Regions from separate parts of the Clostridium senegalense genome, predicted to be linked through region 1. Evidence: predicted binding sites of a transcription regulator. Region 1 holds the regulator's gene; the other holds the start of a gene.
What was found. The regulator Rex, encoded in region 1, represses fermentation and respiration genes when NADH is low (regulators of the CRP and FNR family bind a similar motif). The targets are predictions, from matches to a motif close to ATTGTTAANNNNTTAACAAT.

Region 1 (6,184 bases):
CTATTGCAGTTAATAGAACTGGTGTTTTAACTTTGATATATTCATATCCATCTTCCCAAGCTCTTCTAACTTTTAATCCGTCTTCTAAAACGTCAACTTCTTCAACATATGTTATTTGTGGTAAGTTTAAATGTTCTGCAATTTCAGGTCCAACTTGTGCAGTATCTCCATCGATTGCTTGTCTTCCAGCAAATATTACATCATATTCTAATTTTTTGATTACTCCAGCTAATGCATGTGATGTAGCTAAAGTATCAGCACCAGCGAAAGCTCTGTCTGTTACTAATATTGCTTCATCAGCTCCCATTGCTAAAGCTTCTTCTAAAGCTTTTTGAGCTTGTGGAGGTCCCATTGTAACAACAGTTACATGAGCACCATGTGAATCTTTTAATCTTAATGCTTCTTCTAATGCACTTTTATCATCTGGATTTATTATTGAAGGAACACCATCTCTTATTAGAGTTCCTGTTTTTGGATCTATTCTAACTTCAGTTGTATCTGGAACTTGTTTTATACAAACAACTATTTTCATCGTTAATTACCCCCTATTTTAAAAGACTTCCTGCAATAACCATTTTTTGAACTTGAGAAGTACCTTCATATATTTCTGTTATTTTAGCATCTCTCATCATTCTTTCTACAGGATAATCTTTAGTATATCCGTATCCACCAAAGATTTGAACAGCTTTAGTTGTAACATCCATAGCTGTATTAGCAGCAAATAATTTAGCTCTTGCAGCTTCTACTGTATATGGTAGCTTATTATCTTTGTTGTAAGCAGCTTTATAAACTAATTGTCTAGCAGCTTCTACTTGAACATCCATATCTGCTATCATCCATTGAAGACCTTGGAATTTAGATAATGATCTTCCGAATTGTTTTCTTTCTTTCATGTAAGCTACAGCTTCATCTAAAGCACCTTGTGCAATTCCTAAAGCTTGAGCAGCTATACCAATTCTTCCTCCATCCAATGTTTTCATTGCGATTTTGAAACCTTGGCCTTCTTTTCCAAGTAAGTTTTCTTTTGGAACTATACAATCTTCAAATACTAATTCTGTTGTTGAAGAAGCTCTTATACCTAATTTTTCTTCAACTTTTCCTATTGAAAATCCTTTAAAACCTTTTTCAACTATAAATGCTGAAATTCCTCTTGTTCCTTTAGATTTATCTGTCATAGCAAATACTATAAATACATCTGCAACTCCACCGTTAGTTATGAATATTTTAGAGCCATTTAATATATAGTTATCTCCATCTAAAACAGCAGTTGTTTGTTGTCCTGATGCATCTGTTCCTGCGTTAGGTTCAGTTAAACCAAATGCTCCTATTTTTTCACCTTTTGCAAGTGGTGTTAAGTATTTTTCTTTTTGTTCTTGATTTCCGAACATATCTATTGGAGATGCACATAATGAAGTGTGTGCTGATAAAATAACGCCTGTTGTACCACAAACTCTTGATAATTCTTCAACAGCCATAGCATAAGAAACGTTGTTTCCACCTGCTCCTCCAAATTCAGTTGAAAATGGAATACCCATCATATTGTATCTTGCCATTTTCTTTACATTTTCCATTGGAAATTCTTCTGTTATATCTATTTCAGCGGCAATAGGTTTTACATCTGTTTCTGCAAACTCCCTTACCATTTGTCTTACAAATTCTTGTTCCTTAGTTAATGAAAAATTCATACTCCCCATTCCTCCTATTTAATTTTTAAAAGGCTAATTTTCTTATTTTTTCAAATTTCAAACTTGATTTTCCATTACAATTACGTATTAAAATAAGTTAAAGGATTACATATTTTTAAAGTTTTTATCCCTTTTCTCTAAAAACGCTTTCATACCTTCTTTTTGGTCATAAGTACTAAAACACATACCAAAAGCTTCTGATTCATAATTTAATGCACTATCAATGTCCATTTGCATACCTTTGTTTATTGCTTCCTTACAAAGTTTAACTGCAACTGGTGCATTATTGCATATTTGTTTTGCCATATTCATAGCTTCTTCCATTAAAACTTCTGGTTCTAAAACCTTATTTATAAGGCCTATATTAAATGCTTCTTCTGCTTTTATTATGTTAGCTGTGAATATCAACTCTTTAGCTTTACACTCTCCCACAAGTCTAGCTAATCGTTGTGTTCCACCAAAACCTGGTGTTATTCCAAGTCCAACTTCTGGTTGTCCAAACTTAGCTTTTGCTGATGCGATTCTAATATCACAAGCCATAGAAAGTTCGCAACCTCCACCTAGAGCAAAACCGTTAATAGCAGCAATAACAGGTTTGTCCAAAGTTTCTAATCTTCTGAAAACTTTGTTTCCAAGTATTCCAAAGGCTCTTCCTTCTAATGCATTCAATCCTTCCATTTCTGAAATATCAGCTCCTGCAATAAAAGCTTTACCTTCCCCAGTTAAAATAACAGCATAAATCTCATTGTCTTTTTCAATTAAATCAATGACATTGTCCAACTCTTTTAAAGTTTCTGAATTTAAAGCATTCAATGCCTTAGGTCTATTAAATTTTACAATACCTATGTTTCCATCCTTTTCAAGGATAATATTTTTAAATTCCATAATGCTGTCCCCCATGAATATTTTCCCACAAATTGTTATATAATTCACAATTTTTACTAAAAATAATAATTGAAGTCCATCAACTTCAATTACTATTATATCCTCACTGGTATATATTTGCAACATAAGTTGATGATTTTTTCTGAATTATTTTAATTAATTATTAATTTTAGTAATTTCATTTGTTTGTAAAATTAAAACAATTTGTGTTTTTATTTAACAATGTAAAGACCCTACAGGCTTTGTCACTATATTCTTTAACTAAGATTAGTATAGAAAAGTTTCATAAAACCCTATTTTCTTTACATCTCACTAAATAATGTATGATTTATTTTTTTTATTATGTATTAAAATTCTTTCATTTTTTAAACATTTTGTGTATTTGTTAACAAAATATTTACTTCTGTTTTTTATCCTTAAATCTCTTTTTTTCTACAAAAAAGTGAAAAAGATCATCGCAATTTTATTTTCTATTTTTGATGACCTTTTCACAAAAGCTATTCAGTTAATTTACTTTCATTTAGTAAATAACTTAAAGTCATTAAACTTTCGCTTAAATGAACATTTTCTACTATTACATCACTTGGAACTTTTAAATCTACTGGCGCAAAATTCCATATAGCTTTAATTCCTGATGATGTTATAATATCGCAAACTCCTTGTGCTCTTTCTTTTGGAACACAAATTATTGCAATATCTACTTCATTATTTTTAATAAAGCTTTCTAGATTATCTATATCTTCTATAGATACATCTCTTATTCTTAAGCCAATAAGTTTAGGATTTATATCAAATATTGCCTTTAAATCAAAGGACATTCTTTGAAAATAAGTATAATTTGCTATAGCTTGCCCGATATTACCTGCACCTATAATTATTGTATTGTACTCTTTATCTAATCCTAAAATTGAAGATATTTGAGCTAATAATTCTTTTACATTATATCCATATCCCTGTTGACCAAAGTCACCAAAACAATTTAAATCTTGTCTTATTTGTGAAGCTGTAAAGCCTATTTTTTCACTTAATTCATTAGATGATATTCTATCCACATCATTTTCTGCAAGTTCTTTTAAATATCTATAATATTTAGGAATTCTCTTTATAACTGCCATTGATATATTTTTCTTTCTATCCAAAAAAAACACCTCCAAAAATATATTTTTAAAAGGTAAATCTAAAAAATAATCATATATGATTATTTCAAATCTTTGTACCTAATCACAAAGACTTTTTCCTTTTTATTTTTAAATTGAATTTATAATAACTAAATCTAACTATAGGTTTCAAAACAATATTTTTATTTATACATTTTAAATTTTAGAAACCTAGTTATAGGATTCCAAAATAACCTTTTAAATTATTCATTGAAAATTTTGGACACTTTTCAAGTAAGCATACACTTGATAATATCTAAAATCTAAAAATATATATAAATTAAAACTTTCCTATATTTTATTAATAAGCTTAATTCTGAATTTTTATAAATATTCCAACTCAATTATTCATCAACTAAAATTTATTTTACAGAATTACAGAGTTACTTTATTCATATATTATGTAAAATAATATTTTTTATTTTTCAATTGTAAGTTTCATTTCAAAATTATCGTATACATACTTAATAATACATATAATTTAAATATAATTAAATCTAAAAATTTATATAGAAAGACTATAATTAATAAAATATCGTTTATATTTTACCATATTACTTGAAATTTGTTTATATATATTTTCAAAATTGTTTCATTCTTTTCTCTATTTTCTTAATATTCACCTTGTTTTTTCAATAAATTTAAACATTTATATATAAATCTTAATTTTTTTGTTATTTATTAAACTAATTTATATGTGTAAAATTTTAATTTTAAAACAAATGAAACATGTACTATAAATATATGTTTCTAAATACAAATATACCTTAACTATACCTATTTTTCATTTATTTATACATTTATTTAAATTGTTCATTACATCATTAATTAGATAATAAATTTTTATTTTTTTATACAAATTAGAAGAAATATAAACATTATTGGTTTTAAGATATAAAAAAACTTTTAGTATTACTATAAGTATAGCAAATAGTTGTTATATTACCTATTTATTATATAATTTATAAATTTAAGTATATTTTTATATAAATAATTTGTATTAATTTAAAGTTAAAAGAAACTGGACTAATCCAGTTTCTTCTTAAATTCTTATAAATTCTCTTCCCATTCTTCGTATAAGTTAGATAGTAATTCTTCCTTTTCACTTAATAATTCATTTACCTCTACACTTTTTTCTGGATTAGAATATATTTCTTCTTTACAAAGTAATTCTTGAAGCTTTTCTATTTCACTTTCTGTTGTTGCTATGTTTTCTTCAAGATTTTTTAAATACTTTTGAATTTCTCTTTGTTTTTTCTCTTCTTCCCTTTTTTTCTTCTTATCTAATTTTATTTGAGTTTTCGTAATCCCACTACTTTGTTCTTCTTGTTCAAATCTTAAAGGGTTGTTTTTCTTCTCTATATAATAAGAATAATTTCCTAAATATTCTTTTATTCCATCTTCATTTAGTTCAAAAATTTTACCTACTACTTTATTTAAGAAATATCTATCGTGAGATATTACAAGTACTGTTCCATCATAAGATAATATAGCATCCTCTAAAGCTTCTCTTGAAACTATATCTAAATGGTTTGTAGGCTCATCTAGAAGTAAAAAATTATTTTGCGATAACATAAGTTTTAGAAGATTTATTCTACATTTTTCTCCTCCACTCAACTTTTCAATTTTTTTAAACACATCATCACCTCTAAATAGAAATGCTGCAAGATATGTTCTTATTTCCGTGGTAGTTAATTCTGGAAAATCATCCCAAACCTCATCTATTATTGTTTTATTCAAATCTAAATTAGATTGTTCCTGATCGTAATAACCTATGTTTACATTTTTGCCTAATACTTTGATTCCACTATCTGGTTGTATTTCATCCATAATTATTTTAAATAATGTAGTTTTTCCTCTACCATTTTCACCTATAAGCGCAATTTTATTTTCTCTTTTTATATCCATATTAACGCCTGTAAATAATACTTTTTCCCCATAACTTTTACTTAATTCTTCAACATATAAAACATCATTTCCACTTTTTATTCTAGTTTCAAAATTAATTCTAGATGCCTTTTGGTCTTTATGTGGTGCTTCTATTCTTTCAATTTTATCTAATGCTTTTTGTCTACTTTCTGCTGCCTTAATACTTTTTTCACGGTTAAAAGACTTATACTTTTGAATTATCTCTTCTTGTCTTTTAATTTCTGCTTGTTGCAAACTAAATGCCTTTAATGCTACTTCGTAATTTTTCTTTTTCAAGTCAATAAATGCTGTATAATTACCATTATATATTTCAGCCATACCATATGATATTTCTATAGTTTTATTTGTAACTGCATCTAAGAAAAATCTATCATGGGAAATTATAATAATGCTACCTTTATAGCTCTTTAAATATTCTTCTAACCATTCTATAGCATCTAAATCTAAATGATTTGTTGGCTCATCTAAAAGCAATATTTCTGGCTTTCTAAGTAAAAGCTTACAAAGGGCTACTCTAGTCTTTTGACC
Region 2 (6,184 bases), on a different contig from region 1:
ACTCTAGTTACACCTGTACCTACTTTAGAATCACCTTCTTTAGTAGCTATTGGTTGAACATCCATTATAGTTTCAGAGTACGTATGATATTTTTCCGGTGTTATTATATCTATTTTTATAGATTTTACTAACTCACTTTCATTTTGAGCTTGATTACAAATATCTTCTCTTATGTATAATGTTGTTCCTTCTATTTTTGTTTCTTGTCCAAACTCAACTTCTTCTATTTTAAAATGCTTTTTAGTTAAATTTCTAACTTTTTTAGGTTCTAAAACAATTTCTTTTTTAGAAGTTTCTTCTTTTTTTAATGATTTATTATCAACAGCTTCAGAAACCTTTTTTATTAAATTTTCTTTTTTATCTTCAACTGTCATAGGAAATGAATTTAAAGGTACTTCTATATCTATTCCTTTTCCCTCTTCAATTTTAATTTTTAAAATTCCACCATTTATATAAGATGTTATTCCCTGATTTTCTTTTACAACTTCTTTATATCCTTCTAATAATTCTGCTGTTATAGGAGTTAATGCTACAACATCTACAGATAACACTTTTCCTAAAACTTCTTTTACTGTTAAAACTCTCTCCCCTAAATTAACAAGTAGTGAATCCTCTAATTGTTCAAAATACATAGGATTTTCTAAATCATTTTCATTTATGATTTCACCACATTTTTTATTTATCTTTAAAACAGCTTTTGCATCTTCATCTATTTTAAATTCTTCTTTTTTAGTCTTATCATTATTACCTTCTAATTCTTTAACACCTTCTAATACATCTTTAGTTAATGGTGTTAATGAATCTATTGTTTTTAAAAGTTTTGCACCAATAACTTCTCCAACTTTTAAACAATCACTTGGAATGTTTAAAAGTCCTGAGTCAACCATATCTGGGAATATATCTGGATCTTCTAAATTATCTGCTGAAATTATAGTTCCAGCTTCTGTTCTACAACAAACTACAGCAACTTCATTTTTCAAAGCTTCTGCATGCTCTTTAGTCATTGACATAATAAATTCCTCCTAGTCTATTTTTAATCTTCTAGTTAATTTATGATTAACTGTTCTAAATACATGATCTGTATGATGATACACAGCTAATCCTAATTTAGGTGCAGAATTCATAACGGTATTAGAACAATCACTACAATTGGCTATTATTATTCTTTCTGCTCCGTCTTTTTTAAATTTCATTACAACAGCTGCTTGACCTGGGCAATCTCCTGGTGTTTTGCATTTGTTAGCACCTTTTATTTTAACTATATTTTTGCAATCCATTACAGAAACCACATTAGCCTTCATCTTACCTGCAATATCTCTAAGTCTCTCTTCATTAGCTCCACAAGCACATACTAATAACCCCACATTTCCTTTATACTCTGGAAACGTCATAGTAACTATTGCTCCACCTGAAGTTTTTGTTACAATTGAATTATTAAGATCTCCTGCTTTTCCTGTATACGGTCCACCTATAACGATTTCTCCATATTCTCCATCAATACCACCGCATTCATCTATTAAAGAACTTATTTTTGTTCCTATTGGCACTTGTAAAAACACTTTTTCTTCTAAATTTTTTAGTTTTCCTGCGACTGTAATATCTTTATCTATAACAGGTTTTCTATCTTCCACTGCTCTTTTTATATTTACAAGAGTTTCAGCATTTAAAACCACAACATCAGCCTCAACTGGAAGTTGTGTAGGTTCTAGCCAAACACCTAATACTTCATGTATTAACGCTCTTTCTTCTCCTGCTGGATATATATCCTTAAGTTCTTTAACTTCTATATTTTCTTCATTTTCTATTACTTTTTTTATTTCCTCAATAGCCTTTTCATTCTTACCTTTAATTCCTATATAAGCTTTTGGTGCTTTTGTAACTTCCATAGCATATTTAATACCTTTAATAACATCCATTGGATTTTCTTGTAAAACTTTTATATTATGCTTTAATAATGGTTCACATTCAACACAGTTAGCTATTATACAGCCATCTGGAATTTCAACATTTAATTTCACATGAGTGGGAAAACCAGCTCCACCTGCACCAACAATTCCAGCTTCAAAAATATATTCTTTAACTGTAGTACACTCCTTTATCGGTACATAGTCATTAGTTTGACTATCATTTTTCAATATTTTTATTTCATTTTCAGTGATTTCTTTTACTTCCCCTGAAATACTAGCATGTATCTTAGCACCTAGTCCCTTATTAGGTTCTCCTATGCACTGACCTCTTTTTACTTTTTCTCCAACCTTAACTATTGGCTCACAACTAGCACCTATATGCATTTTTAATGGTATTCTAACTATATTGTCCATTTTCTTACCTCACACATTTCAATATTTTTATGTAAACCTCGTCAATATATGTAGTCATAGTTATATTGAGCAATTTACATGCCAACTTTTATATTATTTATAAAATTAATAGCAAACACCATTAAAATAGCCACTATAAATAAACTAATATTCATAGTGGCTATTTTGTTCTTATTTTAAATATGACATTTTTTTGACAGTTAAAGTTATAATTTTGTTATTTTTTTATGAAGAATTATTGATTTGTCTTTATTTGTTAAATATGACTTATTTTTGACATAGGTGTCATTTTTCTGACACTACTACTATAATTAATAAAATGATATATTTTTGTAAATAATATTAATTTTTTAATCTATTTGATTTAATTTATAATATAACGTACTTCTTTTTATTTTAAGCATTTCTGCTGCTTTTACTTTATTCCCATTACATATATTCATAACTTCTTTTATTAAATTACTTTCCAATTGCTTTATTCTGTTTTCCAAATCATACTTATCAATAATGGCATTATTAAATCCCATTATTTGTGATTTATTATACTCTAAAATATAGTTTGGTATATTTTTTACACTAATTTTTTTATCAGTTGATAACACCACCATCCTCTGAACTACATTTTTTAACTCTCTTATATTTCCTTCCCATTTATAACTAGATAAAATCTCATATATTTCTTCATCCACAGAAATAATATCTATTTTTTCTTTTTGAGATATTTTTTTAATAAATAAATCTATAAAGTTCTTTATATCCCCTCTTCTTTCTCTTAACGGTGGAAGTTCTATTTGAACTATTGCTAATCTATAAAACAAATCACATCTAAAGGATTTTTCTTTTATAGCCTTATTTAAATCTTTGTTAGTGGCTGCTATTATCCTAGTATTAGTATTAATAAATTTTTCACTTCCTAATCTATTTACAACACCATCTTGTAAAACTCTTAATAATTTACTTTGCATGCCTATAGGCATGTCCCCTATTTCATCCAAAAACAATGTACCATTATTTGCAAATTCAAACATACCCATTTTTCCTTTTTTAGTTGCTCCTGTAAAAGCACCTTCTACATATCCAAAAAGCTCACTTTCTAATAAATTTTCTGGTATAGCACTACAATTTACTGCTACAAATTGGCCATTTCTGCCACTTGCTTCATGTATTGACCTTGCAAAAACTTCTTTTCCAGTACCACTTTCTCCTGTAATCAACACTGAAGCTGATGTGGGAGCTACTTTTTGAGCTAAAGAAATTGCTTCTATTATTTTTTTACTTTTACCTATTATATTTAAAAATGTATAATTATTGGAAAATTCTTTACTATATGCTTTACTTAAGGCTTCTACTTGTGCATTTGCATTTTCTAATTTTTCAGATAAATACACAACTTCTGTAATATCTCGGTCTGTAGAAACTACCGCTATCATATCATTTTTTTGATTAAATATAGGTATTACGCTCAATATAACTGATTTTCCAGTCATTGGCTCATGATAAATATTTTCCAATGGCTTTCCTTCCTTCAAAACTTTAGGTATTATTGGATTATTAAAATGTTTTTTTACATTTTCACCAACAATATCACAAGCTTTTAACTTATATAATTTTTCTGCACTTTTATTCCAATATATTACCTTTCCATCCACATCACAAATACAGATGGCTTCATGTATATTGTTAAGTATATTGTTTTGCAAACTAAACATTTCATCGATTTTTATATAAAAACTATCTCTTAAATTATTACTAGTAAGAACCCCTATAACCTTTCCTTGTTTAACAACTGGAACTCTACCGATATTTTTTTTAATCATCATATCTCTAACATCTCTTGCAAATTCCTGTGGAGAAACTGTAAAAACATTTCTAGTTCCATGATTTATGATTGAATCTTCAAAAATATTAACTTCAGGATATTTTGAATTAATATTTTCAACTTTAGCTAAATCATTTCTTGTAAAAATCCCCTCCAGCCTATCTAATTCATTTATAATTATTACTTCATCTAGATTATTTTTAATCATTGCTTCCGTTGCATATTTCACAGTATCATGACTAAAAACCTTCACAAAATTTTTATTCATAATATCTTCCGCTTTGTATATTAATTCTTCTAAGTTCATAAAATCTTCCTCTTCATACCATTTTTATATTGTTAATTCTTGTACATCTCATAAATTTTTATAATAGCTATTTTATTTGTTATATATAATTATATATATTGTAGATAATGTTATCTATAGTTTCATGATATATTGAAATAAACTATAGGATTCCAAATTAAATTTTAAGATTATTGAATAAATTTAAATTGGAGATTGCTTATCTATAAAGTTTTGATTCAATAAAAAATACTAAGAATATGTAAATACAATTGTATTCTATATTCTTAGCATACTATTATTTACATTTTTTATTTATACCTTCAAATAAATATTCTAGGTAGGTTGTATTTACACCTTTTTCTTTTAATTTTTCAATTCTACCTTTAGCTCCATCTAATGCTTCTCTACCATCCACATAATCCCTTGCTTTAACACAATTACTTGCATATTCTATTAAATAATCAATTTTTAAAACCATATTAGCAAGATCCTCATCTCCATTATTTACTAACTTTAATAATAAATCGTATACTTTTGGTGAAGTAGTATTTCTTACACTATTTAATAAATCATTATTTTTACTTGTTTTTTTAGGCATCTTAATCTCCTTGTTTAAATTATTTTTTAATTTCATATTTCTCATTTTCTATTATAACAAAAATAAGGTCATGTATACTTTTCGTTCTATACATAACCTTACTTGTGCTAATTAAATATTATAACTTTGAGATATTTAATGGTGACCCATAGGGGAATCGAACCCCTGTTACCACCGTGAGAGGGTGGTGTCTTAACCGCTTGACCAATGAGCCTCAATACAAGTTTAATTATATTCCTAATATTAAAAATCTTCAATATTTTTCTTTAAATTTTCTTATTTCTTATTTCTATAGTTATTTATTCTCTATTTAAATTGTAAATACTAAGATTTTTATTTTATTACTATATCAAAATACTTTAATAACATAGCCGCATCAGGAACTGTAAATATTGCCTTTTTTAAATTATTTACCTGTGGATTTATATCATATTCCTTAGCATATGAAAAATCTGCTTTTGATAGATTGCAATCTAAGAAAACAGATTTAGTTAAAGTTGTATATGTAAAATCACACTCTTGTAAACTCACCTCTATAAAATCACATTCTTTAATTATACTTCCCTTAAAAGAAGTCTTTTTTAATGAAAGTCTAGAAAAATTGCAACTATTTATTAAACTTTCAGAGAAATTTATATCTAATATAAAATTATCGCATTTAGTAAAGTTTATTCCTGCTATCTTACATCCATCAAATTTCACATTTCTAAATTTTGTATCATCCACATTTATTAACGCTAAATTGCATTCTTTAAATATACAATCTTCAAAAGTTGAAAATGAAAAATCTCCTTGTAAAAAATCACAATTTATAAACTCACATTGTTCAAAACTTTTGCCAACAAGCAATTTATTTTCTTTAATATTCCTAAATTCTTCTCTATAATAATCATTATCTAAAAACTCCATATCACACCTCTTATTAAATACTTTTTAATATTATAACCTTTTATCTACTACTGGCTTTATATTTCTTACTAATACGTTAAATAGTAAACTTCCTGTAATTTTACCAATTACTCCTACTTTTTTAGGCCTATAATATATTTTATCTATCCACTGTTTTTCTTTCCAATAATCTTTATCAAATTCAAAAATATTATTAGCTAATGCTCTTTGAACTTGATAAGTTGTTATTTGCTTCATGGTAACTCTGT

Region 2: the regulator Rex is predicted to act here: its motif matches at 2,535-2,554, upstream of prdC (proline reductase-associated electron transfer protein PrdC).

Annotation. Positions count from the first base shown of each region.
Region 1 is NZ_JAHLNC010000019.1:11,138-17,321, reverse strand. It holds gene KQI36_RS17205 (electron transfer flavoprotein subunit beta/FixA family protein) at 1-532, opposite strand, end outside; gene KQI36_RS17200 (acyl-CoA dehydrogenase) at 546-1,685, opposite strand; gene KQI36_RS17195 (short-chain-enoyl-CoA hydratase) at 1,791-2,570, opposite strand; gene KQI36_RS17190 (redox-sensing transcriptional repressor Rex) at 3,068-3,709, opposite strand; gene KQI36_RS17185 (ABC-F family ATP-binding cassette domain-containing protein) at 4,778-6,184, opposite strand, start outside.
Region 2 is NZ_JAHLNC010000004.1:40,015-46,198, forward strand. It holds gene prdA (D-proline reductase (dithiol) proprotein PrdA) at 1-1,010, opposite strand, end outside; gene prdC (proline reductase-associated electron transfer protein PrdC) at 1,023-2,321, opposite strand; gene KQI36_RS08865 (sigma-54-dependent Fis family transcriptional regulator) at 2,672-4,447, opposite strand; gene KQI36_RS08870 (hypothetical protein) at 4,725-5,027, opposite strand; tRNA gene KQI36_RS08875 (tRNA-Glu) at 5,167-5,241, opposite strand; gene KQI36_RS08880 (pentapeptide repeat-containing protein) at 5,361-5,936, opposite strand; gene KQI36_RS08885 (flavodoxin family protein) at 5,967-6,184, opposite strand, start outside.